2 regions of the Micromonospora sp. NPDC005979 genome follow, and region 1 is predicted to be linked to the other one. Evidence: riboswitches for the same ligand, from Rfam matches in the RefSeq annotation. Region 1 holds a riboswitch; the other holds the start of a gene.
The links. A riboswitch is a leader RNA that binds a small molecule or an ion and turns the genes downstream of it on or off. The one in region 1 is predicted to bind thiamine pyrophosphate.

Region 1 (14,090 bases):
GGCGGGTCAGCTCACCCCGCAGACCTCCATGCCACCGGTCTGACCGTCCTGACCCAGGCTGACCTGCTGACGTTCCCGGTCGCCGCCGGCCAGCGTCACGTCCACCGGCACGGTGAGGTTGGTGGTGTCCACCTCACCCACCCGGAACGCGGTGACCTGCGGCTCGGCGGCCGCTCGCCGCTCGAACTCGGGGCGGGACTCGCGCCGCTGCGCGTCGTCGCAGAGCTGGTCGTACGCCCGGCCGTAGTTGCGCTCGACGAGCGCCTGGTAGTAGTCGCCGGTCACCGTGCGGCCCTGCTCGCGTACCGCCTGCACGCCGCTCACGGCCAGGCCCACGATGGCCGTGCCACCTCCGCCGCAGCAGAGCAGCACGGCGAGGGCGCCGACGCCGAGGCCGATCCAGAGCCGGGTACGACGCCCCTCGGTGGGAGGCGCGGCGAAGGGAGGAGCCACACCGGGACCGGGCGGCGGGGCGGGTGCGGTCATAGGAGCAGGGTAGTGCCCGAGTCTCAGCGGTAAGGACCTGCCGCCCGATCACTCTCGGCGACCACCACGGCTCCGCCCGGCGCGGCGCTGGCCAGCGCCTCGTACGCGGACGGCTCGTCCACCGACTCGGCGAGCAACGGCACCGCGCTCACCTTGACCTCGAACGCGCCCAGTGCCCGCCGGTAGGTGCCGACCGACTCCCACTCGGTGACCAGGGACCAGTACCGGGGGTCGTCCAGGGCCCGGACCAGTTGGCCGCGCAGGTAGCCGGGGCAGGCGGCCAGCGCGGTCAGGGCGGCGTGCGCCCGTTCGGTGAAGCCGTCGGCGACATCGACGTCGACCACGAACCGGTTGGTCACCAGCACCGGGGGTTCCTCCTCGTAGAGTCTGTGGGATGCAGCGTACGCAGCGCCCTCTGCTGGCCCGGCTGGCCGGGGCGAACCCGACGTCGGTGTTCCTGCTCACCCTGGTGGTGGTGCTGGTGGCGTTCTTCACGCCGGGGGTGGTCGGCGGCCTGTTGACGCTGGCCCTCGCCGCCGCTCTGATCGCCCTGTTGGTGACCACCTGGCCGGTTCAGGCGCCGCAGACGAGGGTGCTCCGGCTGCTGATGCTGACTCTGCTGGTGACGGTGGGCCTGGCGAAGCTGCTCTGACATGCAAGCATGCGTTTTTGACAATCATTGTCGTTACCACGGACAGTTGGCGACATGAGCAACCGCACCATGTCCCGCGTCCTGGCCGCCGCCGCGACCGCCCTGATCGCCCTGGGCGCCGCCACCGGCTGCTCCACCGGCGGCCCGGCCGGCGCCGATCCCCAACGGGTCGACGTGGTGGCCGCGTTCTACCCACTCCAGTTCGTCGCCGAGCGCGTCGGCGGCGACGCCGTCCGCGTCACCAACCTGGCCAAGCCCGGCGCCGAGCCGCACGACCTGGAGCTGAGCCCACGCCAGGTCGGTGAGATCACCGAGGCCGAACTGATCGTCTACCTCAAGGGCTTCCAGCCCGCGGTGGACGAGGCGATCGCGCAGGACGACGACGCACCCGTGTTCGACGTAGCCAGCGTGCAGCCGCTGATGGACGCGAGCTCCGGCGGCCACAACCACGAGGGCGACGAGGAGGGCGAGGAGGGGCACGGGCACGCCAAGGACCCACACGTCTGGCTCGACCCGATCCGGCTCGCCACCATCGGCGACAAGCTCGCCCAACAGCTCGGCACGGTCGATGAGAAGCACGCCGCCGACTACACCGCCCGCGCCGCGGCCCTGCGCGCCGACCTGACCACCCTCGACGGCGAGTTCACCAAGGGCCTGGCGACCTGCCAGCGACGCGAGATCGTGACCAGCCACACCGCGTTCGGCTACCTCGCCGACCGCTACCACCTCGACCAGGTTGGCATCACCGGGCTCAGCCCCGACGTCGAGCCCTCGCCCCAGCGGCTCGCCCAGGTCATCGAGGAGGCGAAGGAACACCACGCCACCACGATCTTCTTCGAGGCGCTGGTCAGCCCGAAGGTCGCCGAGACCATCGCCGGTCAGGTCGGCGCGAAGACCGCGGTGCTCGATCCGATCGAAGGACTCGCTGCGGGCAGCGACGCCGACTACTTTTCGGTGATGCGTACCAACCTGCAGACCCTGCGGACGGCGTTGAGCTGCTCGTGAGCACACCTGTCATCACCGTGGAGCACGGCGCGGTCGGCTACGAAGGCCGCCCCGTTCTCCGGGACGTCTCGTTCACCGTGACCGCCGGGGAGGTGGTCGCGGTGCTCGGGGCCAACGGCTCCGGCAAGTCCACGCTGATCCGCACCATCCTCGGCCTGGTGCCGCTCAGCTCCGGCTCGATCACCCTCTTCGACCGGCCGTTGCGCCAGTTCCGCCAGTGGCAGCGCATCGGGTACGTCCCACAGCGCCTCGGCGCCGGGTCGGGCGTGCCCGCCACCGTCCGTGAGGTGGTGGCCTCCGGCCGGCTGGCCCGCCGGGGCATCCTGCGCCCTCCCGGCGCCGCCGACCGGGCCGCCGTCGACGCGGCGCTGCGGGCGGTCGGGCTCGCCGAACGGGCCACCGATCCGGTGTCCACCCTCTCCGGCGGACAGCAGCAGCGCACCCTCATCGCCCGCGCGCTGGCCGGTAAGCCGGAACTGCTGATCCTCGACGAGCCCACCGCCGGAGTGGACGCGGCCAGCCAGGAGGCGTTCGCGGGCGCGTTGCGCGACTTCGTCGCCGACGGCGGGACGGTGCTGCTGGTGGCCCACGAGCTGGGCCCGCTGCGACCGGTGATCAGCCGGGCGGTCGTCGTCCACCAGGGCGGCATCTGTCACGACGGCCCGGTTCCGGACCCGGCCGGCCACCACGCCGAGCCCGATCACGACCACGTGCACCCGCACGGTCCCGACGAGCCCGCCGGGCTGTGGAGCAACTGACGATGGAACTCTTTCAGTACCCCTACATGCAGCGTGCCCTGATCGGCGCGCTGGTGATCGGCCTGGCCGCTCCGGCGCTCGGCATCTACCTGGTGCAGCGCCGACTGACGCTGATCGGCGACGGCATCGGCCACGTGGCGTTGACGGGTGTCGGCGCAGGCCTGCTCCTGAACCGCTCACCGGTGCTGGTGGCGGTCATCGTCGCCACCGTCGGCGCGATCGCCATCGAGCTGGTCCGCGCCCGCGGGCGTACCTCCGGCGATCTGGCCCTGGCCCTGCTCTTCTACGGCGGCATCGCCGGTGGCGTCCTGCTGGTCGGCCTCTCGGACGCGACGAGCGCCAACCTCAACGCCTACCTGTTCGGATCGCTGCTCTCCACCTCGACCGACGACCTGATCACCGTCGGAGTGCTCGGTGCGGCGATCCTGATCACCATGATCGCCCTGCGGCCGGCGCTTTTCGCGATCAGCCACGACGAGGAGTACGCCCGCGTCTCCGGCCTCCCGGTGCGCACGCTCAACCTGCTGATCGCGGTCACCACCGCGGTCACGGTGACCATCGCGATGCGGGCCGTCGGCGTGTTGCTGATCAGCGCGCTGATGGTGGTTCCGGTGGCCGCCGCCCAGCAGGTCACCCGGGGCTTCCGCAGCACGATGACCGCCGCCATGGCGCTCGGGTTCCTCGCCGCCGGCTCGGGTGTCTGGGTGGCCGCCAGCGCCGACACCCCGCCCGGGGCCTCGGTGGTGCTGCTGGCCATCGCCTCCTTCCTGGTGATGGCCGTCGCCGGGACGATCTGGCGTAGGCGGCACCGCCGCACCGCGCCGGCGCTCGTACCAGCCGTGGAGCCGCACGAGGTCGTCCTCGACTAGGGCCTGGCCGGATCGGCGGATGTCGGTGGTATTGGTTACCGTTGCAAGATGACCAGCGCAACGGGCTACGAGGGTTTCGACGGAGCCAGCGAACTGCTCCGAGCCCTGTCCGCGCCCATCCGGCTGGCCATCGTCAGCGAGCTCGCCGACGGCGAGCGGTGCGTGCACGAGCTGGTGGAGAAGCTGGGCGCCGCGCAACCGCTGGTCTCCCAGCACCTGCGGGTGCTGCGCGGCGCGGGCGTGGTGCGCGGCTCGCGTCGAGGTCGGGAGATCGCCTACAGCCTGGTCGACGAGCACGTCGCGCATATCGTGGCGGACGCGGTCAGTCACGCGGGGGAGGGATCATGAGCGAGAGCGGCGCCGCCGTACGCAACACCCGGCAGCGCTCGGCGGTGAGCGCGCTGCTGGGCGAGATGGACGGCTTCCACAGCGCCCAGGAACTGCACGCGATGCTCCGGCAGCGCGGCGAGCGGGTCGGCCTGACCACCGTCTACCGCACCCTCCAGGGGCTGGCCGACGCGGGCGAGATCGACGTGATGCGCCCGCCGGGCGGCGAGCACCTCTACCGCCGGTGCAGCGAGGGGCACCACCACCACCTGGTCTGCCGGGCCTGCGGGCGTACCGTCGAGGTCGCCGGCCCGGCGGTGGAGAGCTGGGCGGACCGGGTCTCCGCCGAGCACGGGTACGCAGATGTCAGCCACACCCTGGAGATCTTCGGCACCTGCCCGACCTGCGTCCGATGACGGGCCTTCGGTTCACTCCCGTCCAGTCCGCGGGCACCGAGACGGCGCTGCGCGACTGGCAGCACATCCACAACTCGATCATCCCGACGGCGCCCCTGTCCGCCGACGAGATCGCCGCTCGAGCCCAGCGCCACATCCTCGAGGTCGCGTACGCCGACGGGGTGGCCGTGGGCTGCTCGACCGTACGCCCCCCGGCGCCCGACGCCGCGACCGTGATCGCCCGGGTGCTGCCCGGGAGCCGCCGGCACGGCTACGGGGAGCAGCTCTACCAGCGCGGGCTGGCCCGGGCCCGTGAGCTGGGCGCGCAGACGATCGAGACCGTCGTCCTGGCGTCCAACGACGGGGGCCTGCGGTTCGCCCGCCACCACGGCTTCGTCGAGACCGACCGGTACGTCCTACCGGGCGACACCATCGCGTTCGTGGACCTGCGGCTCGCCTGATCGACGGCTGGCTCCCGCCCTCCGGTCCGGCCACCGAATCGACGGGTGCCGGCCCGTCGTCGTTCGTGGCACGCTGTCCGACGTGAAGATCTACGCCGATCGGTTTCCGACCGCCGTCCGTCAGTTGCTCACCGACCTGCTCGTCGTCGTCTGGGTGTACGTCGCGATCCGCGCCGCCCTCTGGCTGCACGACCTGGTGCAGAAGCTCGCCGTACCCGGGCAGAAGCTGGAGGGCGCGGGCAGTGGCCTCGCCGACAACCTCGCCGACGCCGGCGGCAAGGTACGCCGGGTACCGCTGGTCGGTGACGAACTGACCGCACCCTTCCAGCGCGCCGCCGACGCCGCCCGAGGGCTCGCCGACGCCGGCCGGGAACAGCAGCACCTGGTCGACCAACTCGCCCTCGCCCTTACCGTCGCGGTGCTGATCTTCCCGCTCGGTCTGGTGCTCTTCGGTTGGCTGCCGCTGCGGCTGCGCTGGATGCGTCGCGCCGGCTCGGCCGCGAAGCTCGCCGCCGTACCGGCCGGACGGGACCTGCTCGCGCTCCGCGCGCTGGCCACCCAGCCGCTGGGCCGGCTCACGCGGATCGCCCCGGACGTCGCCGAGGCGTGGCGACGCGGCGACGACGACACCGTCGACGCCCTGGCCGCGCTGGAGCTACGCCAACTAGGCCTCCGCAACAAAGCCCGCTAACCCCCCACCCCTCACCCCACGCCCCTCAACCCCGGCCCACCAACGCCCTCCCCCACCCACGCCCTCGCGCCCACCCACGCCCCACGCCCACGCCCCACGCCCGCGCCACGCGCCCACCCACGCCCCACGCCCACGCGCCCCACGCCCACGCGCCCCACGCCCCCGCGCCTACCCATGCGCCTACCCCATGCGCCTACGCCCGCGCGCCCACCCTCGCCCACGCCGACGCGCCCACCCTCGCCCACGCGCCCACGCGAGCCCGCACCTCGCCCACCCGCGCCAAGCCCTCGCCCACGGGTGCACCCTCGCGCCCCCTCTCCCCCGCCCCGCTCCACCCTCGCCCGCGCCCCCGCTCGTCGATCATGGAGTTCTGGTGGGTGACAAAGCACCCCTCAATCCCTATAACAGGCACCACAACTCCATGATCGACGAGGTCGGGCGGTGACCACCCCGCGATCTTGCACTTTCTGTGGTGACGTAAGGGGCATACCGTCCTGAGTTGACAACCGAAAGTGCAAGATCGGCGCGAACACTCGGGGCGGGAACACGGGGCGTGGGGTTTGGGGGTGTGGCGGCGGCTCGGGGGTGCGGGTACAGGCCGTTAAGGTCGTCGGGTGTTCTACTTCCTGATCGTCATCGCCGTCCTGCTGCTCGGCTACGCCGCCGTCCTGGTCTCCTTCGTCCGCCGGGGCAAGAAGATTCCACCTGCGGCGTACCTCGCCCTGGCCGGGCTCAACGGTCTGATCTTGGCCGGGGTGCTGGCCTGGGCGGTCGCCCGCTGACGTGCCCCACCGCACCGCACCGCACCGCACCGCACCGCACCGCACCGCACCGCACCAAGATCGTGCTCGAACCAGGAAGTAGTGGCCTCGGGGTCGCAGGGATGCCACTGAATCCAGGATCGAGCACGATCTTGCGGGCCGCGATCGTCCCCGCCAACGCCGCGATCGTCCCCGCCAACGCCGCGATCGTCCCGCCGATGGGTCGGGGACCTGTCGCGAAGGCCTACGGCTTCGGGGGGATGCGGCGGCGGACGTCCTCGGCGGTGGACGGGCCGGGCTCCCAGCGGGCCACCCAGGGCAGTTCGGCGGACGGGGTGACGACGCCCTCCTCCACGCTCGCGTAGCGGCCCGCGAGGATCCGCTTGGCGGCGGCGGTGTCGACCGAATCGGTGTTGTTCCAGAGGGCGGCGAACAGGGCGTCCACCCGAACGCGGGCCTGCCGGCAGAACAGGTCGGCCAGTTCGACGTTCTCCGGGTGGGTGTCACGTTCGGCGGTCGCTCGCACGCAGACGGCGGACATGGCGAACAGCTCCGCGCCGATGTCCACGACGCGCCCGAGGAACGCCTGCTTGCGCTCCATCTTTCCCTGCCAGCGCGACATCGCGTAGAACGTCGAACGGGCCAGCTTGCGCGAGGAGCGTTCCACCTGGCGCAGGTGGCCGGCGAGGGGACCGAACTCGGCGTACGCCGATGGGCTCTGGCCCTTGCCGACCGTGAGGGTCGGCAGCCACCGCGCGTAGAACGCTCCCGCCCGGGCGCTGGCGCGGGCCTTGCGGCCGAGCCCCGCCTCCGGGTCGATGATGTCGCCGGCCACCGACAGGTGGGCGTCGACGGCCTCCCGGGCGATCAGCAGGTGCATGATCTCGGTGGAGCCCTCGAAGATCCGGTTGATGCGCAGGTCGCGGAGCACCTGCTCGACGTTGGCCGGGCGTTCGCCGCGGGCGGCCAGGGAGTCGGCGGTCTCGTAGCCGCGCCCGCCCCGGATCTGGACCAGCTCGTCGGCGATCTTCCAGGCCATCTCGCTGGCGTAGAGCTTGACCAGCGCGGCCTCGATCCGGATGTCGTTGCGGTCGTCGTCGGCGAGCAGGCAGCACAGGTCGAGCATGGTCTCCATGCCGTACGTGGTCGCGGCGATGAAGGAGAGCTTCTGGGCGACGGCCTCGTGCTCGCCCACCGGCCGTCCCCACTGAACGCGGTCGGCGGCCCATCCCCGGGCCACGTGCAGCGCCCACTTGCCGGCGCCCACGCACATGGCCGGCAGCGAGAGCCGGCCGGTGTTCAGCGTGGTCAGGGCGATTTTGAGGCCCTTGCCCTCGCCGCCGATGACGTTCTCGGCGGGAACGAACACGTCGTGGAAGCGGGTCAGGCTGTTCTCCAGGCCGCGCAGGCCGACGAACTCGTTGCGCCGTTCCACGGTGATGCCGGCACTGTCGCCGTCCACCACGAACGCGGTGATGCCGCCGCGTCGACCGTCGGCGGCGGGCACCCGGGCCATCACCACCAGCAGGGTGGCCACGGTGCCGTTGGTGGCCCAGAGTTTCACGCCGTTGAGCCGGTAGCCGGTGCCGTCGTCGGTCGGTTCGGCGGTGGTGGCGAGCCGGGCCGGGTCGGAGCCGACGTCCGGCTCGGTGAGCAGGAACGCGGAGACCTCACCGGCGGCGAGTCGGGGCAGGAAGCGCTGCTTCTGCTCGGCGGTGCCGAACATCTTCAGCGGTTGCGGCACGCCGATCGACTGGTGGGCCGAGAGCAGCGCCCCGATCGCCGGGCTGGCCGAGCCGGCCAGCATCAGGGCCCGGCAGTAGTGCAGGTTGCTCAGCCCGAGGCCGCCGTACTTCCGGTCGATCTTCATGCCGAACGCGCCGAGGTCGGCGAGGCCGTGGAAGACGGAGTCGGGGATGGAGGCGTCCCGCTCGATTGCCGCGCCGTCCACCTCGGAGGTGATGAAGGAGCGCAGCTGGCCGAGGAACTCCTCGGCGCGGGCCACGTCGTCCGGGTCGGACCGCGGCCACGGGTCGATGAGGTCGAGCCGGAACCGGCCGAGGAACAGTTCCTTGCCGAAGCTGGGACGGTCCCAGGTGGACTCGCGGGCGGCCTCGGCGACCCTGCGGGCCTCCTTCTCGGAGACCTGTCCGGCTTCGGCGGGCAGCGGTGCGGCGGTGCCGGCCGAGGCACCGGGTTCGGGGGCAGGACCGGATTCGGGGCCGTCCGGTGCCGGTCGGCCGTCCTGTGTCGTGGTCACGGCTGCCCCCTCGAAGCTCGGTGCGGCTGCTCGACGTGTGCGACTAACGCCACGCTACCCCCGGTTGTTACCCAGGGGTAGCGTGGCGTGAACATCGACGGAGGTCAGCCGACGGTGAGCGTGTCCGGGTCGTCGTCCTCGTCGTCGATGTCGTCGTCACCCCAGTTGCGCCGGGCGAACGGCAGAATCACCCAGAAGACGAGGAACCAGAGCCCGGCCAGCGCGCTCAGCACGAAGGCGATCGGCCGGTCCAGCACGAAGTCGGTGATCAGCAGCACCGCGCTGACCATGGCGATCAACATGAAGCCCAGGCCGCCGGTCGCCATGCGGTGCGCGAACCGCACCAGTTCCGGCTTGCGCCCCTGGCGGAACAGCGCCCGGTGGAACGCCACCGGCGAAATGATCATCGCGGTGGCGGCGGCCGCGGCGAGCAGGGCGACGATGTAGACGTCGCGCTGGAACTCGCTGGTCCGGGTGAAGCCGTTGCTGAACGGCAGGGTGAGCAGGAAGGCGAAGAGGATCTGCACGCCGGTCTGGGCGACCCGCAACTCCTGGAGTAGGTCGGCGAAGTTACGCTGCCAGCGTTGCTTCTCGGTCTCCTTGGACACGCGCTACCTCCGGTGCGACGGTACTGCCGACGGTCCTGGCCGCCGGCAGCAACGCCAATGCCCCACCCGACCGAGCGCGAAACAGGCTCACGACACCTGCCGTTCATCGCGCGGCAACGTCAGGAACCGCGACGGATCCGTCCGGCGTACCGGGCCTCCAGCGCGTTGTTGTGCGCGTCCCCGTCCGGGATGTTCGCCGACAGGTAGACCGGGGGCCGCTCCCCCACCGCGAGCAGCCGCGCCACCACCTCCACGGTGATCTGCTGGGCCAGCAGCGCGGCCGTGATCGAGGAGACCGCGCCGACCGCGCCCCCGTCGGGCAACGGCAGCGTCGCGTCGCCGTACGGCGCGCCGTTGTCGAGCACCACGTCGGCGAGGTCGGCCAGCTTGCGCCCGGACGGGTGGCGGGAGGTCATCCGGCCGGAGTGCTGTGCCGAGGTGATCGCGACCAGCTGGTGACCCCGTTCCTTGAGCAGCGTGGCGAACTCGACCATCGCGCCGTTGACCCCGGAGTTCGAGGCGAGCACGAAGATGTCAGCGGGCCGTACGGGAGCCAACGCCCAGAGCCGGTGCGCCACCGCCGGGTCCCGTTCCAGTAGCGGCCCGAGCACGTCGGCCGGCTCGCCGCCGAGCAGCACCAGGTCCCGCAGGGCGATCCGGTTGGTGGGTACCAGCCCGCCGGCCCGGCCGGCGATCTCCATGGCGAGGGCCTCCGAGTGCCCGGTGCCAAAGGCGTGCACCACCCCGTCGGCGCGTACCGCGTCGGCGATCAGGTCGGCGGCCCGACCCACGGCCTCGGCCTGGCTGGCGGCCACCCGGGACATCGTCTCGGTCACCACCCTCAGGTAGTCCTCGGCGCTCACCGTCATACGTCCTCCGTCCGTCTGTTGCGGGCGAACCACCGCACCGCGAAGTCGACCGCCGCCCGCTGGCGTACCAACCTCGCCGTCCCGGCGCCCACCGGGCCGACGCGGACCACCGTCGTGGCGTCGAGGTCCCGGCCCAGCGCGCCGAAGTCGCTCTCGTCGAGCCGGACGTCCTGCCACCAGACCCATTCCCGGCCGCCGTCGGCGGTCCGCACCGCCGCGCCCAGTCGCTCGCGGACGAGGGCGGGACGGCGGTACTCGGCCAGGTGCAGCGAGGTGTTGACGCTGTGGTCGACTCCGAGCAGCAGCACGTCGGCGTCCAGGTCGTAGAGCCGGGCCAGCGGTGAGGCCTCGCCGAGCATGTCGGCCAGCGCGTGCCCGGCGACGACCTGCCCGGCCGTCGGGCCGAGCGCCGCGAACGACACGTGGGGGTGGGTGCTGCGGAGTGCCCGTGGCCAGCAGCGGACCGTCTCGGCGAGGACGCCCATGTGGCGGCTCGGCGTGACCGCCGGGTCGAAGCCGGGCATCTCGGCGCGGATCAGCGGCCACCAGTCCACCGGCACCGGCGGGTTCCGCCACTGCGCGGGGTCGCTGTTGTCGGGGGTGTGGGTGGGCACCACGATCGTGCCGTCCGGGCCGAGCGCGTCACGCAGGGCGAGCACCAGCGCCTGCGGTCCGCCGCAGACGTAGCCCAGCGGGCGCATCCCGGCGTGCACCAGCACCGTCGATCCGGGGCGTACGCCCAGCAGGCGGAGTTGCGCGGCGATCGACCGGCGGGTGCTCGGCCCGCCGACGGGAACGGTCACAGCTCTCCCCCGCCCGGCACGGCTCAGGCCGTCCCGGCGACCCGCGCCAGGACCGCCTCGGCCAGCGCGGCGGGCGCGGCGTCCGGGATCCAGTGGCTCACCCCGGCCAGGGGTACGAAGCGATAGTCGCCGGTCACGTGGGCGGCGCACGCCTCGGCGGCGGTCCGGCCGATCGCGACGTCCCGATCGCTCCACACGTAGGTGGTCGGTACGGCGACCGGGCCGACGGCGGCCAGGTCGGCGCGGGACATGGCCCGGTACCAGTTCAGGGCGGCGGTGAGCGCGCCCGGCTCGCGCATCGGCTCGGCGTAGCGGTTAACCCGGGTGGCGTCGCCCACCCCGCCCAGCAGCTTGCGCAGCGCCGTCGCGTGCCACGCGAGCAGCACCTTCTCGGCCTTGCCCGGCTTGCGGAACAGCGCGATGTACGACGACCGGGCCTTCTGCTGGCCGTCCGTGGCGAGCGCGTGTGCCATGGCCGCCGGATGCGGCACCGACACCGCCGTCAACGTACGGACCCGCTGCGGGTGCGCGGCGGCCACCGCCCAGGCCACGACCGCGCCCCAGTCGTGGCCGACGAGGTGCACGGCGTCCAGACCGAGCGCGTCGAGCACCGCGACCGCGTCGGCGACCAGCTCGGGAATCCGGTACCCCGCCACCTCGGCGGGGCGCGCGCCCGGCGAGTAGCCCCGCTGGTCGAGGGCGTAGGTGCGCAGGCCGGCGGCGTGCAGCGGCGGCACGACCTCGTCCCACTCGCCGCTGTGCTGCGGAAACCCGTGCAGCAGCAGGACGGGGACGCCGTCGGACGGGCCGCCGGTGCGTACCTCGAATGTCAGACCCCGCGCGTCGACCTGCATGATCGTCAGCCTACCCAGCCGTCGTCGCGCCGACCCGGATGCGCCGGCCACGGTGACGCCCTGCTGGGCTGTTACCCCTGGTCGGTGCTAGCGTCAGCGAGACAACTTCACATCCGACAGGGGAGCGCACAGCGCTGAGAGTGCGGGCACGCCCGCAGACCCTCGAACCTGATCTGGGTAATGCCAGCGCAGGGAGTTCGGTCGACCTCCAGCCGCGCCGTGGGTCCGGTGCCACCGGACGCGCGGCGTGCGTCTTCTCCTGGTTCGTTTCACTGAACTGGGAGCACAGCATGGACAACACCACCAACCGTTGGCGCACGATCGACATCGTGGTCGCCTCGGTGATCGCGGTCGCCTTCGGCGTCATCTTCTGGGCCTGGGGCCTGGTCTGGAGCGCCACCGAGGGGGCGTTCGCCTTCTTCCCGCCGGCGCAGACGCTGATCTACGGCGTGTGGCTGATGCCGGCCGTGGTCGGCGGGCTGGTCATCCGCAAGCCCGGCGCCGCGCTCTACTGCGAGACGGTGGCCGCGGTCATCTCCGCGTTACTGGGCAGCCAGTGGGCCGGCACGGTCATCCCGCAGGGCATCGTGCAGGGAATCGGGGCCGAGCTGGCGTTCGCCGCCTTCCGGTACCGGTCGTACCGCCTGCCGACCGCCGTGCTGGCCGGCGCGCTGACCGGCCTCAGCGCGGCCCTGTTCGACTTCTTCGTCTGGAACGCCGAGTACGCGCTGGGCGACTACCGCATCCCGTACGCGCTGCTCACCATCGTCAGCGCCACGATCATCGCGGGCGTCGGCGGCTGGGCGCTCACCCGCGCCCTGGCCAACACCGGCGCCTTGGACCGCCTCCCATCAGGCCGAACCCGCGCGCTGGTCTAGAACCTGCCCTTACCTCGTTGATCAAGAGGTTGGCGTCACCGCGAGGCGGAATTCTGACGCGAACCTCTTGATCAACAGGGGGACGACCCGGGAGGAGGGGTGGTGGGGGTACTGCTGCGGGGTTTTGGGTGGCGGCACGCCGGGCGGCGGGCCTGGGCGCTGCGCGGGGTTGATCTCCGGGTGGCGGACGGGGAGCGGGTGCTGCTGCTCGGGCCCTCCGGGGCCGGCAAGAGCACCCTGCTCGCCGCGCTCGCCGGGCTGCTGCCGGAGGACTCCGGTGAGCAGGAGGGCACCGTCGAGATCGACGGGCTCGACCCGCGCAAGGGCCGGGAACGGGTCGGCATCGTCTTCCAGGACCCGCAGACCCAGTTGGTCATGGCACGCAGCGGCGACGACGTCGCGTTCGGGTTGGAGAACCGGGGCGTACCCACGGACGAGATCTGGCCGCGCGTCGACGAGGCGCTGCGGCGCGTCGGCTTCCCGTACCCCCGCGACCGCAACACGGCCGCCCTCTCCGGCGGCGAGCAGCAGCGCCTCGCCCTGGCCGGCGCGCTGGCGCTGCGGCCCGGCCTGCTGCTGCTCGACGAGCCGACCGCCAACCTCGACCCGGACGGCGCCGCCCTGGTCCGGGGCGCCGTGGCGGGCGCGCTGGACGCCGACACCACCCTGATCCTCGTCGAACACCGGGTGGCCGAGGCGTTGCCGCTGGTCGACCGGGTGGTCGTCCTGGAGCCCGGCGGCGGCATCCGCGCGGACGGGCCACCCGACGCGGTCTTCGCCACGCACGGCGACGCCCTCGCCGCCGAGGGCGTCTGGGTGCCCGGTCACCCCATCGCGCCGCGCCGGGCCACCGCCGCCGCCGGCGACGTGTTGCTCACCGCCGACCGGCTCGGCCTGCCGTCGCGGCTGGGGCCCACCGATCTGACGGTACGCGCCGGAGAGGCCCTCGCCGTACGAGGACCGAACGGTGCCGGCAAGTCGACCCTGGCGCTGCTGCTCGGCGGGCTGCTCAAACCGGGCACCGGCCGGGTCACCGCCTCGGCCGAGCTGGCCGGTGCCCACCATCGCACTCCCCCGCACCGCTGGCGCGCGCCCACGCTGGCGCGGCGGATCGGGTCGGTCTTCCAGGACCCGGAGCACCAGTTCGTCACCGGCACCGTCTTCGACGAGCTGGCGCTCGGCCCACGCCGGACGGGTCAACCCGAGGCAGCGGTCAAGGAGACGGTGGCCGGACTACTCGAGCGGTTACGACTGACCCGGCTCGCGGCGGCCAACCCGTACACCCTCTCCGGTGGGGAGGCGCGACGCCTCAGCGTGGCGACGGCCCTGGCCACCGCGCCACGCCTGCTGATCTGCGACGAACCCACCTTCGGCCAGGACCGGCGGACCTGGGGCGAGCTGGTCGACCTCTTC
Region 2 (14,090 bases), on a different contig from region 1:
TACTCGGTCAGTTCGGGCAGCAGGTCGACACCGGCGCGCAGCAGCCGCTGCACCGCGCCGGCGGTGACGGTGGTGTCCGACCGCTCCTCGACCGTCGCGCCGAGCACCACCTCGCCGTCGGCGCGGGGCACCAGGTACACGTGCTCGCCGTCGGCGTACCCCCGGATCACGTGCCGGAAGCCCGGCGCGACGCCGCCGGGCGCGCGCAGCCGGAGGATCTGGCCCTTCACCGGCCGCACCGGCAGGCCGGTGAGGGCGGCCGCGCCGCAACCGGCCGCGACCACGGTTACCCCGGCCTCCACATCGGACAACCGCCGGACCGGCCGCGGCACGAACGCCGCGCCGGCCCGCCGCGCGGCCGTGCGCAGCGCCGGCACCAGCCGCCGGGGATCGACCTGGTGGTCGGTGGGCGCGAGCGCGCCGCCGCGCACCCGGGGCGCGAGCGCCGGCTCGCGGTCGCGCAGCTCACTGGGGCGCAGCGGCGTCACCGGCAGATCCAGACCCTGTTGGTACGCCCACAGCCGGCGGGCCTCGGCCAGGTCGTCGCCGGTCAGCCCGACCATCAGGGTGCCCTCGGTCCGGTAGCCGATCGCGGCGTCGCTGGCCTCGGTCAACTCGGCGGCGAACGCGGGCCAACGCGCGGCGGAGGCCACCAGCAGCTCGGTCAGTCGCCGTTCCCCGAAGTACGCCTCGGCGACCGGGGAGAGCATCCCGGCGGCGACGGCCGACGCCCCCGACCCGGGAGTCGGGTCGTGCACCTCGACGCGTAGTCCACGGGTGGCACAGCGCCACGCGATCGCCAGCCCGATCGGGCCCGCGCCCACCACCGCCACGTCGGCGCGGGTCACGCCAGCGCCCGCAGCAGGTCGGCGGTCGCCCGCCCGGGATCGGCGGCCGAGGAGACCGCCCCGACCACGGCCACCCCGTACGCCCCGGCGGCGCGCAGCGCCGGCACCCGGTCGGCGGTCACTCCCCCGATCGCGATGACCGGCACGTCGACAGCGTCGACGACGTCGCGTACCCCGACGGACCCGATGGGTTCGGGCAGGCCGGCCTTGGTGCTGGTGGCGTGGCACGGGCCGACGCCGAGGTAGGTGGCCCCGGCGACGACCGCCTCGACCGCGCCGCGCGGCGCGCGGGCGGTGACGCCCAGCACGCCGGTGGGGCCGAGCACGTGCCGGGCCGCGGCGACCGGCAGGTCGTCGGCGCCGACGTGTCCACCGGCGGCGCCGACCGCCAGCGCCACGTGCAGTCGGTCGTTGACCAGGCACGTCGCCCCGTACGGCGCGCACAGCGCGAGCACCCGGGCGGCCAGGTCGTACGCCTCGCGGTCGGTGGCGGAGTCCTGGACCCGGACCTGCACGACGAGGTCGGCGTGGGCCGCCGCGAGGGCGGCCCGGACCACGGTGAGGGGATCGCGCCCGGGTCGGGTGTCGGTGATCAGATGCAGTCGTCCAAGGGACGGCACGGCAACGCTCCTCCCTGCGCCGGCATTACCCGGATCAGGTTCGACGGTCGGGGGCTGTCAGCCCCCCTCTCAGCCCGGTACACCGGGCTCCCGTGGGTTACTTGGGTGTCACCGTACGACAGATCGGCCTCCTCTGCCAAGGGTGGGTCGTCGGCCCCGAGGCGACGCATCGATCGGGGTGCTTTCTCCTGTCCTGTTCGGAATGTCGCCCGCCGTTGCAGAACCGTTACCCGCCGGCATCTTGCCGGACATCGATGCAGCAGAACTAATTTGTTCAGCGATTCGACAAAATGCCGGCGTGGACGCCCTGGCACGGCGTCCCCACCGGCTCCATCTGGGACGGTCTTCGGCGAGCCGGCCCCGCGATCCCTGTCCACCGCGACATTGGAGGCGGCGTGTCCCGTTCTCGTCGTGCCCGTTTACCACTCACCGCTACCCTGTTGTCCCTCGCGCTGACGTCGACGGCCCTCATCGGGTCCCCGGCGCAGGCGGCTCCGTCCGGAGCGCAGATCCCCGCGCGAGACGTGCCTGTCGCGGCTCCGCTCTCCCAGGCGGCGCCGAAGGCGCCGAAGGCCGCAGCGGCCGACCCCTACTCCGTCCTGATCTTCTCGAAGACCGCCGGCTTCCGGCACGACGCCATCCCCACCGGCATCGCCGCCATCCAGCAGCTCGGCGCCACCAACGGCTTCACGGTGGACACCACCGAGGACGGCGCCGCGTTCAGCGACGCCAACCTCGCCAAGTACAAGGCCGTGATCTGGCTCTCCACCACCGGCGACGTCCTCAACGCCGACCAGCAGGCGGCCTTCGAGCGGTACGTGAAGGCCGGCGGCGGTTACGTCGGCGTCCACGCCGCCTCCGACACCGAGTACAGCTGGGCCTGGTACGGCGACCTGGTCGGCGCGTACTTCGCCAACCACCCGCAGAACCAGCAGGCCACCGTCAAGGTGGAGGACCCGGCCCACCCGTCCACCGCCGGACTGCCGGAACGCTGGTCCCGGTTCGACGAGTGGTACAACTTCCAGACCAACCCCCGGTCGGACGTGCACGTCCTGGCCAGCCTGGACGAGAAGAGCTACACCCCGGGCGCCGGCGCGATGGGCGCCGACCACCCGACGGCGTGGTGCCAGGACTTCGACGGTGGCCGCTCCTGGTACACCGGCGGCGGGCACACCCGTGAGTCGTACGCCGAGCCCGAGTTCCTCAAGCACCTGCTCGGCGGCATCCAGACGGCGGCCGGCGTGGTCGACGCCGACTGCGGCGCGTCGAAGACCTCCAACTTCGAGAAGGTCACGCTGGACAGCAACACCAGCAACCCGATGGAGCTGGACATCGCCCCCGACGGGCGGGTCTTCTACATCGAGCGCGACGGTCGCGTGCAGATCATCAAGCCGGACACCGGCAACACCGTCACCGCCGTCGACCTGGACGTCTTCACCGGCAACGAGGACGGCCTGATCGGCATCCGGCTCGACCCGGACTTCGCCACCAACAAGTGGGTGTACCTGTACTACGCCCCGAACGACAACGTCACGCGGAACCTGCTGTCCCGGTTCACCGTGACCGGCGACACCATCGACCTGGCGAGCGAGAAGCAGGTGCTGCGGGTCGACACCCAGCGCAACACCTGCTGCCACGCGGGCGGCAGCATGACCTTCGACAGCGCCGGCAACCTGTACCTGGCCACCGGTGACAACACCAACCCGTTCGAGTCGAACGCGTACGCGCCGCTCGACGAGCGTCCGGGTCGCCAGGACTACGACTCGCAGCGCACGTCGGCCAACACGAACGACCTGCGCGGCAAGGTGCTCCGGATCCACCCGGAGGACAACGGCACGTACACCGTCCCGTCCGGCAACCTCTTCCCGGCGGGCACCGAGAAGACCCGTCCCGAGATCTACGCGATGGGCTTCCGCAACCCGTTCCGGATCGGCACCGACCCGAAGACCGACACGCTGTACGTCGGTGACTACGGGCCGGACGCCAACTCGAACAACCCGGACCGAGGCCCGCGGGGTCTGGTCGAGTGGAACGTCGTGACCCCCGGCAACTACGGCTGGCCGTACTGCACGGGCACGAACGAGGCGTACAACGACTACACGTTCCCGTCCGGTCCGAGCGGTCCGAAGTTCGACTGCGCCGCGCCGGTCAACAACTCGCCCAACAACACGGGCCTGACCAACCTCCCGCCGGTCGTCCCGGCCACCGTCGACTACGGCTACGCCGGTGACGCGCGGTACCCGGAGATCGGTGGCGGTGGCGCGCCGATGGGCGGCCCCGCCTACCGGTACGACGCCAACCTCAACTCGACCCGCAAGTGGCCGGCCTACTTCGACGGCAAGGCGCTGCTGGGCGAGTGGAACCAGAACAAGATGTACACGATGCAGATGACCGCCGACGGCAAGTCGTTGGTGGACATCAACCAGTTGCTCCCCGGCATGTCGATGATCCGGCCGATGGACTTCGAGTTCGGTCCGGACGGCGCGCTGTACCTGATCGAGTGGGGCAGCGGCTTCGGCGGCAACAACGACAACTCCGGGGTCTACCGGATCGACTACACCGCCGGTGACCGTGCGCCGATCGCGGCGGCGGCCGCCAACCCGACCTCGGGTCCGGCCCCGTTGACGGTGCAGTTCTCCAGCGCCGGCTCTCGGGACCCGGACGGTGGCACGCTCACCTACGCCTGGGCGTTCGGTGACGGGCAGACCTCCACCGAGGCCAACCCGACGCACACGTACGCCACGGCGGGCAACTACACGGCGCAGCTCACCGTGACCAACCCGAAGGGCCGCACGGCGGTGGCCAACGTACCGGTCACCGTGGGTAACACGGCGCCGACGGTGACCATCGAGTTCCCGCCGGACGGTGGCTTCTTCAACTGGGGTGACCAGGTCCGCTACACGGTCAAGGTGACCGACCCCGAGGACGGGCAGATCGACTGCACCAAGGTGAACCTCCAGGTGCTGCTCGGTCACGACGAGCACGCCCACCCGCTGGAGCAGCACACCGGCTGCACCGGCACGGTCCAGACGTCGCTCGCCTCCGGGCACGGCGCCGAGGCGAACGTGTTCGCGGTCTTCGAGGCCACCTACACCGACAAGGGTGGCGCGGGCGGTTCCGGCGCGCTCACCGGCCGGCAGATCGAGATCCTGCAGCCCAAGCAGAAGCAGGCCGAGTACTTCACCGCCACCGGGCGTACCCCGGTGAGCACGGGCGGCGGCGACGCCGGCGTGCAGCGCGAGGCCGCGACCGACACCGCCGGTGGCGGTCAGAGCATCGCGTTCATCGAGGACGGCGACTGGTGGTCGGTCGTTCCGGCGAACCTCACCAACATCACCGAGATCCGGTTCCGGGCCGCCTCGGCCGCCGCTGGCGGTCGGATCGAGGTCCACGCCGGTGCGGTCGACGGACCGGTCGTGGCCACGGCCACCGTTCCGGCGACCGGCGGGTGGCAGACGTACACGGACGTGAGCGCGCCGGTGACCGGTGCCGCGAGCGGCGGGCTGTACTTCGTGGCCCGCGACCCGAACGGCGGAACGGGTTCGCTGTTCAACGTCAACTGGATGGACTTCGTCGGTCGCGGCGTCACCGAGAACGGGCCGCCGGTGGTCACCGCCACCGCGACCCCGACCACGGGCACCGTGCCGCTCACCGTCGCCTTCGACGGCACGGCCACCGACGCCGAGGGTGACACCCCGCTGACGTACGCCTGGGACTTCGGTGACGGCGGTACGGCGTCCACCCTGGACGCCAGCCACACGTACACCAGTGTCGGTGCCTTCACGGCCACCCTCACGGTGACCGACAGCAAGGGTGCCAAGTCGTACGCCACGGTGCCGGTGCGGGTGAACGCTCCGGACACGTCCTGCCTCGGGGCGCGTTCGGACGACTTCAACGGCAACACGCTGGACAAGAGCCGGTGGACCACCGTGGTCCGGGAGAACCAGCTCTACTCGCTCAGCGGCGGCGCGCTGAAGCTGCCCACCTCGGTGGGTGACCTATACGGCGCCCGCAACGACGCCACCAACCTGGTACTCCAGGCGGCGCCGACCGGCGCCTGGGAGATGACCACCAAGGTCACCCTCCCGGTGACGGCCAACTACCAGCAGGCCGGCCTGCTGGTGTACGGCGACGACGACAACTACGCCAAGGTGGACCTGCTCTACAACGGCAGCCGTCGGGTGGAGTTCATCCGGGAGACCGCCGGGACGCCGCGCAACGACGCCGCCGACGCCGCCAACGCGCCGGCGGGTGACACCGTGTACCTGCGGGTCACCAGCGACGGTACGAACCTGACCGCCGCCTTCTCGGGCGACGGCCAGACGTTCACCCCGGTCGGCCGTTCGGCCGCGCTCGCCGGCATCACCAACCCGCGGATCGGGGTCTTCGCGCTCAACGGAGGCACCGAGGCGCCCGTGGTGGACGCCGCGTTCGACTCGTTCGTGGTCACGCCGGACGCCCCGGCCGGCCCGGTCGAGCCGTCGGACGAGTTCACCGGCACCACGCTGGACAAGTGCCGGTGGGACGCCATCGTTCGGGAGGACCCGAACGGCTACCGGGTGACCGACGGCGCGCTGCGGATCGACGTGCCGAACGGTGACATCTACGGCACCGACAACACCGGGCCGAAGAACTTCATCCTCCAGACCGCGCCCTCGGGCGACTGGACCCTGGAGACCAAGGTCGACGGCAGTCTGCTGAACGAGCAGTACCAGCAGGCCGGTCTGCTCGTGCAGGCCGACGACGACAACTACCTGAAGTTCGACTTCATCGCGGACAACCAGGCCGGCCAGGCGGTCACGCGGCGGATCGAGTTCCGCAGCGAGATCGGCGGGACGGTGCAGAGCCCGCAGCCGGAGGCGACGAGCCTCACCTCGGCGGTGTGGTACCTGCGCCTGGCCCGGGTGGGCGACACCTTCACCGCGTCGTACTCGGCCGACGGGACGACCTGGACCACGCTGGAGGCACTTACCAACAGCGCGGTGGGCGCCACCCCGAAGGTGGGTCTGTTCACCCTCGGCGCCAACCAGACGGCGTCGAAGACGGCCGCGTTCGACTACTTCCGGTTGAGCACGAAGGTGGCCGACGACAAGGCGCCGGTCACCACCGCGGCGGTGTCCGGCACGCCCACCGACGGGTGGTACACCGGCCCGGTGACGGTCACCCTGACCGCCGCCGACGAGGCCGGTGGCAGCGGGCTCGCCAGCACGGAGTACCAGCTGGACGGGGCCACCGCGTGGACGGCGTACACCGCGCCGGTGGCGATCAGCGGTGACGGCGAGCACGAGCTGCGCTTCCGCTCGACCGACAAGGCCGGCAACGTGGAGTCGACGAAGACCGTCACGGTCAAGATCGACGCCACCGCGCCGGTGACCACGGCGACGTTCGCCCCGGCGAACGACGCGGGCTGGCACAACGGGACGATCCCGGTGGTGCTGGCCTCGACCGACGCCGGTTCCGGGATCAAGACGGTCGAGTGGTCGCTGGACGGTGGCGCGTGGACGCCGTACACGACGCCGGTCGAGGTGAACGGTGACGGGCAGCACGAGCTGCTGTACCGCTCCACCGACAAGGCGGGCAACGTCGAGACGCTCAAGTCGGCGATCCTGAAGATCGACGGCACCAAGCCGACGCTGCTGGTCTCCGGCATCGCCGACGGCCAGCTCTACGGCGACAGCCAGGACGTCCGCGTGTCCTGGCAGGCCGTGGACCCGACCTCGGGCATCGCGTCCGTGGTCGGCCAGCTCGACGGCAACACGTACGCCAGCGGCACCCTGCAGGCCATGTACGAGCTGTCGCTCGGCCTGCACGAGCTGACCGTCACCGCGACCGACAAGGCCGGCAACAAGACGACCTCGAACGTCCGGTTCTTCGTCACCACCTCGTTCCGGGACATGCAGTTCCTGCTGGACCGGTTCAAGGCGACGGGGCGGTTGTCGGCCAAGGCGCACAAGCAGTTGACCGCCAAGCTCGACGCGGCCCGCCAGGCCGAGGCGGCCGGCAACGACAACAAGGCGATCAAGCAGCTGACCCAGTTCCGGGACCTCGCCACCGACGCCACCCTGGTGGCCGAGGCCGAGATCCGGGACACCCTCACCCGGGACGCCGACGCCATGATCGTGCGGCTCGGCGGTACGGCCAGCAAGGCCGGCGTCAAGGCCAATGACGGCGAGCCGGTCAAGGGCACGGGACGGCTCGGTGGCGACGCCACCCGGCTGGCACCCGGTCGCCAGCTCTGATCCGATCGAGGCCCCTCTCCGACGCTCCGGCGTCGGGGAGGGGCCTCCCTCATTAGGGAGGAGACGTCCGTGACGCGTATCCGCACGGCGGTCGCCGCCGTCCTCGTCGGACTGGCCCTGACAGTGTTCGCCGCTGCCCCGGCGGCCGCTCAGGCCGCTCAGGCCGACAAGCTCAAACTCGTGGTGGCCGGCGACGGCGCCGAAGGGGTCACCATCCAGGCCACCTACCCCGATGGGCGTCGGCTGGACCGGGTGGTGCGACTGGTCCTCACCGCCACCGGCCCGGACGGGCAGAAAATCGGGCCGGTGCAGTTGGAGCCGCAGCCCGAGGGGCAGGGCTTCTACAGCAGCGGCCCGGTGCTCACCGCCGGCACCTGGAAGGTCAAGGTGAACTCCCCCGCCCCGCTGCCGGGTGAGGCCACCGCAACGGTGCAGGCCCGTGCCGCGCAGTCTCCGCCCCCGCCGCAGCCGGTCGCGGTGACCAAAACGGCTGACGGCGCGGGCGGCGCGGGCTGGTGGCCGTACGCGGCGGCCGGCCTGTTCGTCGTCGCCGTGGCGATGGGGGTGGCCATGCTGTTCGGCCGCCGCCGCACCACCACCTGACCGACAGGCGTTTCACCAACCGGGCCGGGCCGCTGTGAGCGGCCCGGCCCGTCGCCGTCTGACCGGCTCGTGATCGACTCGGCTTCCCCGAAGTCGGGGTGTCCCGCACAACAGGTCACCCCTACTTCAAGGAACGCGAGTGGATCAAGCGCGGCGCGCGCCGTCGAGCAACGGAACCGGCACGTGTCCGGCTCAGAGAATGTCGCGCAGGGCGGTCAGGTCCTCGTCGGTGGGCTCCCAGGTGCCGGCGGCGGCGTTGGCGTGCACCTGCTCGGCGCTGGTGGCGCCGGCGATCACCGACGTCACCGCGGGCTGGGCGGCCAGGCCGCCGATCGCCACCTGGAGCATGCTCAGACCCCGCTCGTTCGCGTACGCCTCGATGGCCTCGATGGTGTCCCAGTCGGCCGCCGCGAGCCGGTCGGCGTACCGGCCGCCGCCGGAGAGCCGGCTGCCGGCCGGAGGCTGCTCGCTGCGCTTGTACTTGCCGGTGAGCAGGCCGTTGGCGAGCGGGAAGAACGGCAGCATGCCGAGGCCGAACCGCTCACACGCCGGGATCACCTCGGCCTGGACCGAGCGCTCCAGCAGGCTGTAGTGGTTCTGCGCGCTGATGAAGCGGGCCCGGCCGTTTGACGACGCGACCCAGTCCGCGTCGGCGATCTGCCAGCCGGCGAAGTTGGAGTTGCCCAGGTAGCGCACCTTGCCGTCACGGACGAGGTCGTCCAGCGCGGCGAGGGTCTCGTCGATCGGCGTACCCGGGTCGGGCTCGTGCATCTGGTACAGGTCGATGTGGTCGGTGCCGAGCCGGCGCAGCGACGCCTCGACCGCGCGGGCGATGTACCGGCGTGCGCCACGGGCCCCGAAGTCCGGCCCGTTGAGGCCGTGCATGTCCATACCGAACTTGGTGGCCACCACCACGTCGTCGCGGCGACCCTTGAGCGCCTGCCCGAGCAGCTCCTCCGAGCCACCCTGCGGCTCGCCGTAGATGTCGGCGGTGTCGAACAGGTTGATCCCGGCGTCCAGGGCGGCGTCCACCACCGCTCGCGTGCCGTCGAGGTCCAGCTTGCGGCCGAAGTTGTTGCAGCCGATTCCGACGACGGACACCACGAGCCCGGAGTCGCCCAGCCGGCGATAGGTCATCTCAGTCACGAGATCCACCCTATGCCGAACGAAGGAAGGGCCCCTTACTAACGCATAGCGTTAGTAAGGGGCCCTTCCTTCGACATCAGCCGACGTCCCAGACCGGCTCCGGGGTCTCCACCACCTCGTTGTCGCCCCGGAACAGCACGAACCGGTCGAAGGAGCGGGTGAACCACCGGTCGTGCGTGACGGCCACCACCGTCCCCTCGAACGCGTTCAGACCCGCCTCGAGGGCTTCCGCGCTGGCCAGGTCGAGGTTGTCGGTGGGTTCGTCGAGCAGCAGCAGGGTCGCTCCGGACAGCTCCAGCAGGAGCACCAGGAACCGCGCCTGCTGCCCTCCGGAGAGGGTGCCGAAGCGCTGGTCACCCTGCCCGGCCAGCTCGTACCGGCTGAGCACCCCCATCGCCGCGTGCCGGTCCATCCCCTGGCGGTGCTCGTCGCCCCGCCACAGGATCTCGACAAGCGTCTTTCCCATCAGCTCCGGTCGGTCGTGCGTCTGGGAGAAGTGCCCGGGGCGGACCCGCGCGCCGAGCCGGGCCACGCCGTCGTGCACCACGGGCGCGAGCGCGCCCGCGCCGTCGACCGGCCCGTTCGCCGGGTCGGGATCGGTGCCGCCGCGCGCCAGCAGCCGCAGGAAGTGCGACTTGCCAGTGCCGTTGGCGCCGAGGACCGCCAGCCGGTCGCCGTACCAGATCTCCAGGTCGAAGGGGAAGGTCAGGCCGTCCAGCTCGAGCTGGTCGCAGACGACCGCGCGCTTGCCGGTCCGCCCGCCGGTCAGCCGCATCCGGATGTCCTGGTCCTTCGGGGGTACGGGCGGCGGCCCGGCCTCCTCGAACTTGCGCAACCGGGTCTGCGCGGCCTGGTACCGCGACGCCAACCCGTCGTTGTACGCGGCCTTCTGCTTGTACATCAGCATCAGCTCGCGCAGCTTCTGGTGTTCCTCGTCCCAGCGTCGACGCAGCTCGTCGAGGCGGGCGTGCCGGGCCACCCGGGCCTCATGCCAACTGGCGAAACCACCCGGGTGCACCCAGGCGCTGCCGCCCTCGACGGCGACCACCCGGTCCGCGCTCTGCGCCAGCAGCTCACGGTCGTGCGAGACGTAGAGCACCGACTTCGTCGACTCCCGCAGTCGCGCCTCCAGCCAGCGCTTGCCGGGCACGTCGAGGAAGTTGTCCGGCTCGTCGAGCAGCAGCACCTCGTCCGGGCCGCGCAGCAGCAACTCCAGGGCGAACCGCTTCTGCTGCCCGCCCGAGAGCGTACGTACCGGTCGATCGCGTACTGCGTCCCACGGCTGGTCGAGCACGATGGTGGCGACGGTGTCGAAGAGCACCTCGGCGTCGTACCCGCCGATCTCGCCCCAGGCGCCGAGCGCGTCCGCGTACGCCAACTGTGCCTTGCCCGCGGCGTTGCTGAACTTGCCGTGGGTCTCGGCCGCCCGCATCGCCGCCTCGGTCTCGCCGAGCCGGCGGCCGGCGTCGCGCAGCGCCGGCGGGGCCAGCGACAGGGCCAGGTCGGCGAGCGTCGTCTCGTCGCCGATCATGCCGATGAACTGCCGCATCACGCCCAGCCCGCCGGCCCGCGCGATGCTGCCCGCGCGTACCGGAAGGTCACCGGCGACCATCCTCAGCAGTGTCGTCTTGCCGGCGCCGTTCGGCCCGACCAGGGCGACCTTGGCGCCCTCACCGACCCGGAACGACACGTCGGCGAAGAGTTCCCGACCGTCGGGCAGGGTGTGCCCGACCGCTGCCACGTCCACGTATCCCACGCCGGGATCCTGCCCCACCCGGGACCGGTAGGGACATCCAATTACCGGGTGACCCGCAGCACCCGGAAGCCCTTCTGGCTGGCGTGCCGCTCGACCTGCCAGCCCTGTTCGACGAGCCAGCGGTGCAGCGAGTCGCCACCCAGGTGCCGGGCGACGACCAACCAGCCGACGCCGTCCGGGGCGAGCCGTGGCAGCCAGCGCCGCAGCAGCTCGTGCAGCTCGTCCTTGCCGACGCGGATGGGCGGGTTGGACCAGAGCTGGGCGAAGGTCACCTCCGCCGGCACGTCGTCCGGCGCGCTCACCCGGACCCGGTCACCGGCGCCGATCCTCGCCGCGTTGGCGGCGGTGAGGTCGCGGGCGCGGGAGTTCACGTCGACGGCCCAGACGGTGCTCGTCGGCGCGAGGTCGGCCAGGACGCACGCGATGGGTCCGAACCCGCAGCCGAGGTCGAGCAGGTCACCTGTGGTGTCGGCGGCGGGCAGGTCGGCCTTGCGCAGGAGTACCGCGGTGCCGGGGTCGAGGCGACTGGCGGAGAAGACACCGCCGGCCGAGGCGAGTCGGTAGTCGCGGTCGGCGACGGAGAATTCGACCTCGCGCGCCGGTGCGTCGCTGGCGGGCTGCGCGGTGAAGTAGTGGTCGCCGGTCACGTCGGCAATTCTCGCATCGGCTCGGGCGGCTCACGACACTGCCCACACCCACATTTCCCCGATATTACCCCCTAAAGGGACAATGACTCCTACTCTGGGCGACATGGTGTATCGGTACCAGTCCGAAGAGGACGCATTCGAGGACCCCGACGGGTCCGACCTGGACGTGCTTGGCGCCGGTCCCCCTCCACCGGCTGGCCCGTCGCCGTCGCGTTTCCCCGCGCCGTCGCTGCCCCGGCCCAACCAGTTGGTGCTGCCGTCGAACCAGCCACCGCCGGCCCCCCGCGTCACCGCGCCGGTGGCGGCTCCCCGCAGCCAGGTCTACACCTCGGCCCAGCCGGTGGAGCCGTCCGCACGGCGCGGCGGTGGGCGGCTCTGGCAGGTGGTGATCGGCGGCGCGGCCGTCCTCGTCCTGCTCGCGCTCTGCGGCCTGGGCGCCGCCGCGCTGCTGCTGGATCGCGACGCGACACCACAGTCCACCCCGACGTACCAGCCGAACGCCGCGCCGTCCGCCAGCGTCCAGCAGCAGCAGGATCTCGACTCGCGGGACACCGACCAGGTGCCGCTCACCGCGAAGGAACTCTTCCCCGACAAGGAGCTGAAGCTCGCCGCAGGCCAGCCCGCCTACCAGGTGCTCAAGACCCAGTCCAGCGGCAGTTGCGCCGTCGCCGCCACGGACGAGGTCGCGGACCTGCTGGTGCGGCTCGGCTGCAACCAGGTCGTCCGGGCCACCCTGCGGAGCCCCGGCGGCGAGCACCTGGTCACCACCGGCCTGTTCAACCTGACCGACAGGGCCAACGCCGAGCGGGCCCGGGACCGGATCCGGCAGATCCTCGACGAACGGCAGGGTCGGTTCCAGGGGCTCACCGCCGGCGACGACACCGATGCGCTGACCAGCGCCCCGGCCCGGGTGGGCTGGCAGGTCCGCGGCCACTACCTGGCGTACGCGCTGGTGGTCCGTGCCGACGGAACGGCGGTCAAGTCCGGCGACACCAAGATCCGGGAAGTCCTGTTCGACATGCTCGAGGCGCACCTCAGCAAGGGCGTCCTCCAACGGCGGGCCGACATCGGCACTGCCGGGCAGCCAACCGGGGCGTCCACCGGGGGCAGCGGCAGCCAGAGCCCCAACGAGGACGGCGACTGACCCGCGACCGCGTCCGACGGGTGTGCCGCCGAACAGGTGGCACACCCGTCGTCGTCCGTACCGGGTCCGCCCGTCAGCCCTCGACCGGCACGCGCAGCCGGCGCGTCAGGTCGGCACGGCGCGCGTAATCCGCCGGATCGTCCGGGTAGCCGACCGCGACCAGGGTCAGCCCGTGCGCCGGCGCCACCGTCACCTCGCTGGACCGCTCCTGCCGGTTCAGCAGGCTACCCGGCCACCGCACCGGCCGGCGGCCGTCGCCGGCCGCGAGCATCGCCCCCACGAGGCTGCGCACCATCGCCTGACAGAACGCGTCCGCCTGCACGGTGGCGACCAGGATGCCGTCCGGGTCCCGCCGCCAGTCCAACCGGGTCACCTCGCGCAGCGTCGTCGCGTTCTCCTTGCGTCGGCAGTACGCGGCGAAGTCGTGCTCGCCCACCAGCCCCTGGGCCGCGGCGTTCAGGGCGGCCAGGTCCAGCGGTCGCGGCCAGGCCAACACCTCGTGCCGGCGCAGCGGCTCCGCCCCGTACGGCGCGTCGGTCACCCGGTACTCGTAACGCCGGTAGGTGGCCGAGAAGCGGGCGTCGAAGTCGGTGGGCACCTCCGTCATCGCCCGTACCCGCACGTCGGTGGGGAGCAGCCGGGCCAGCCGGCGCAGCAGCCGCCCCTCGTGCTCCCGCCACACCTCGACGGGTAGGTCCAGGTGACAGACCTGCCCGGAGGCGTGCACCCCGGCGTCGGTCCGACCCGCGACGGTCAGGCCGGTCGCCGTACCCGCGCCCAGGACCAGGACCAGGGTCTCGACGAGCACCCCGGCGACGGTCCGCCGCGTCGGCTGGGGCGCCCACCCGGAGAAACCCGCGCCGTCGTACGAGACGTCCAGCCGCAGCCGGATCCGCTCGTCCACCTCGTACCTCCTGTTACGGGTCGGGCCCGACACCCCGAAAGGGGTGCCGGGCCCGCACTGATGCCCGAGGTCAGGCCTTGTTCTCCTCGGTGGCGAGGTCGCTGTCCTCGCGCGCCTCGGCGGTGTCGCCAGAGGCCGACACCGGCGCCTCGGAGTCCTGGTCGGCGTCGGCCGACTTCGGAG

Region 2: it holds a riboswitch for thiamine pyrophosphate, as region 1 does, so the genes downstream of both, thiE (thiamine phosphate synthase) here and ABZ272_RS19065 (ECF transporter S component) in region 1, are expected to answer to the same signal.

What each region holds. Positions count from the first base shown of each region.
Region 1 is NZ_JBEXUR010000011.1:1,323-15,412, reverse strand. Features, by position in the region: gene ABZ272_RS19145 (hypothetical protein) at 7-486, opposite strand; gene ABZ272_RS19140 (antibiotic biosynthesis monooxygenase) at 510-851, opposite strand; gene ABZ272_RS19135 (hypothetical protein) at 881-1,138, shown strand; gene ABZ272_RS19130 (metal ABC transporter substrate-binding protein) at 1,193-2,143, shown strand; gene ABZ272_RS19125 (metal ABC transporter ATP-binding protein) at 2,140-2,901, shown strand; gene ABZ272_RS19120 (metal ABC transporter permease) at 2,904-3,770, shown strand; gene ABZ272_RS19115 (metalloregulator ArsR/SmtB family transcription factor) at 3,819-4,118, shown strand; gene ABZ272_RS19110 (Fur family transcriptional regulator) at 4,115-4,513, shown strand; gene ABZ272_RS19105 (GNAT family N-acetyltransferase) at 4,510-4,953, shown strand; gene ABZ272_RS19100 (hypothetical protein) at 5,036-5,644, shown strand; gene ABZ272_RS19095 (hypothetical protein) at 6,259-6,426, shown strand; gene ABZ272_RS19090 (acyl-CoA dehydrogenase family protein) at 6,650-8,572, opposite strand; gene ABZ272_RS19085 (DUF6328 family protein) at 8,770-9,273, opposite strand; gene ABZ272_RS19080 (SIS domain-containing protein) at 9,393-10,142, opposite strand; gene ABZ272_RS19075 (AAC(3) family N-acetyltransferase) at 10,139-10,945, opposite strand; gene ABZ272_RS19070 (alpha/beta fold hydrolase) at 10,969-11,799, opposite strand; TPP riboswitch at 11,908-12,012, shown strand; gene ABZ272_RS19065 (ECF transporter S component) at 12,090-12,677, shown strand; gene ABZ272_RS19060 (ABC transporter ATP-binding protein) at 12,777-14,090, shown strand, end outside.
Region 2 is NZ_JBEXUR010000008.1:282,428-296,517, forward strand. Features, by position in the region: gene thiO (glycine oxidase ThiO) at 1-848, opposite strand, end outside; gene thiE (thiamine phosphate synthase) at 845-1,468, opposite strand; TPP riboswitch at 1,463-1,572, opposite strand; gene ABZ272_RS16280 (ThuA domain-containing protein) at 1,993-7,707, shown strand; gene ABZ272_RS16285 (hypothetical protein) at 7,777-8,310, shown strand; gene ABZ272_RS16290 (aldo/keto reductase) at 8,503-9,447, opposite strand; gene ABZ272_RS16295 (ATP-binding cassette domain-containing protein) at 9,533-11,212, opposite strand; gene ABZ272_RS16300 (methyltransferase) at 11,254-11,859, opposite strand; gene ABZ272_RS16305 (hypothetical protein) at 11,963-13,003, shown strand; gene truA (tRNA pseudouridine(38-40) synthase TruA) at 13,077-13,907, opposite strand; gene rplQ (50S ribosomal protein L17) at 13,978-14,090, opposite strand, start outside.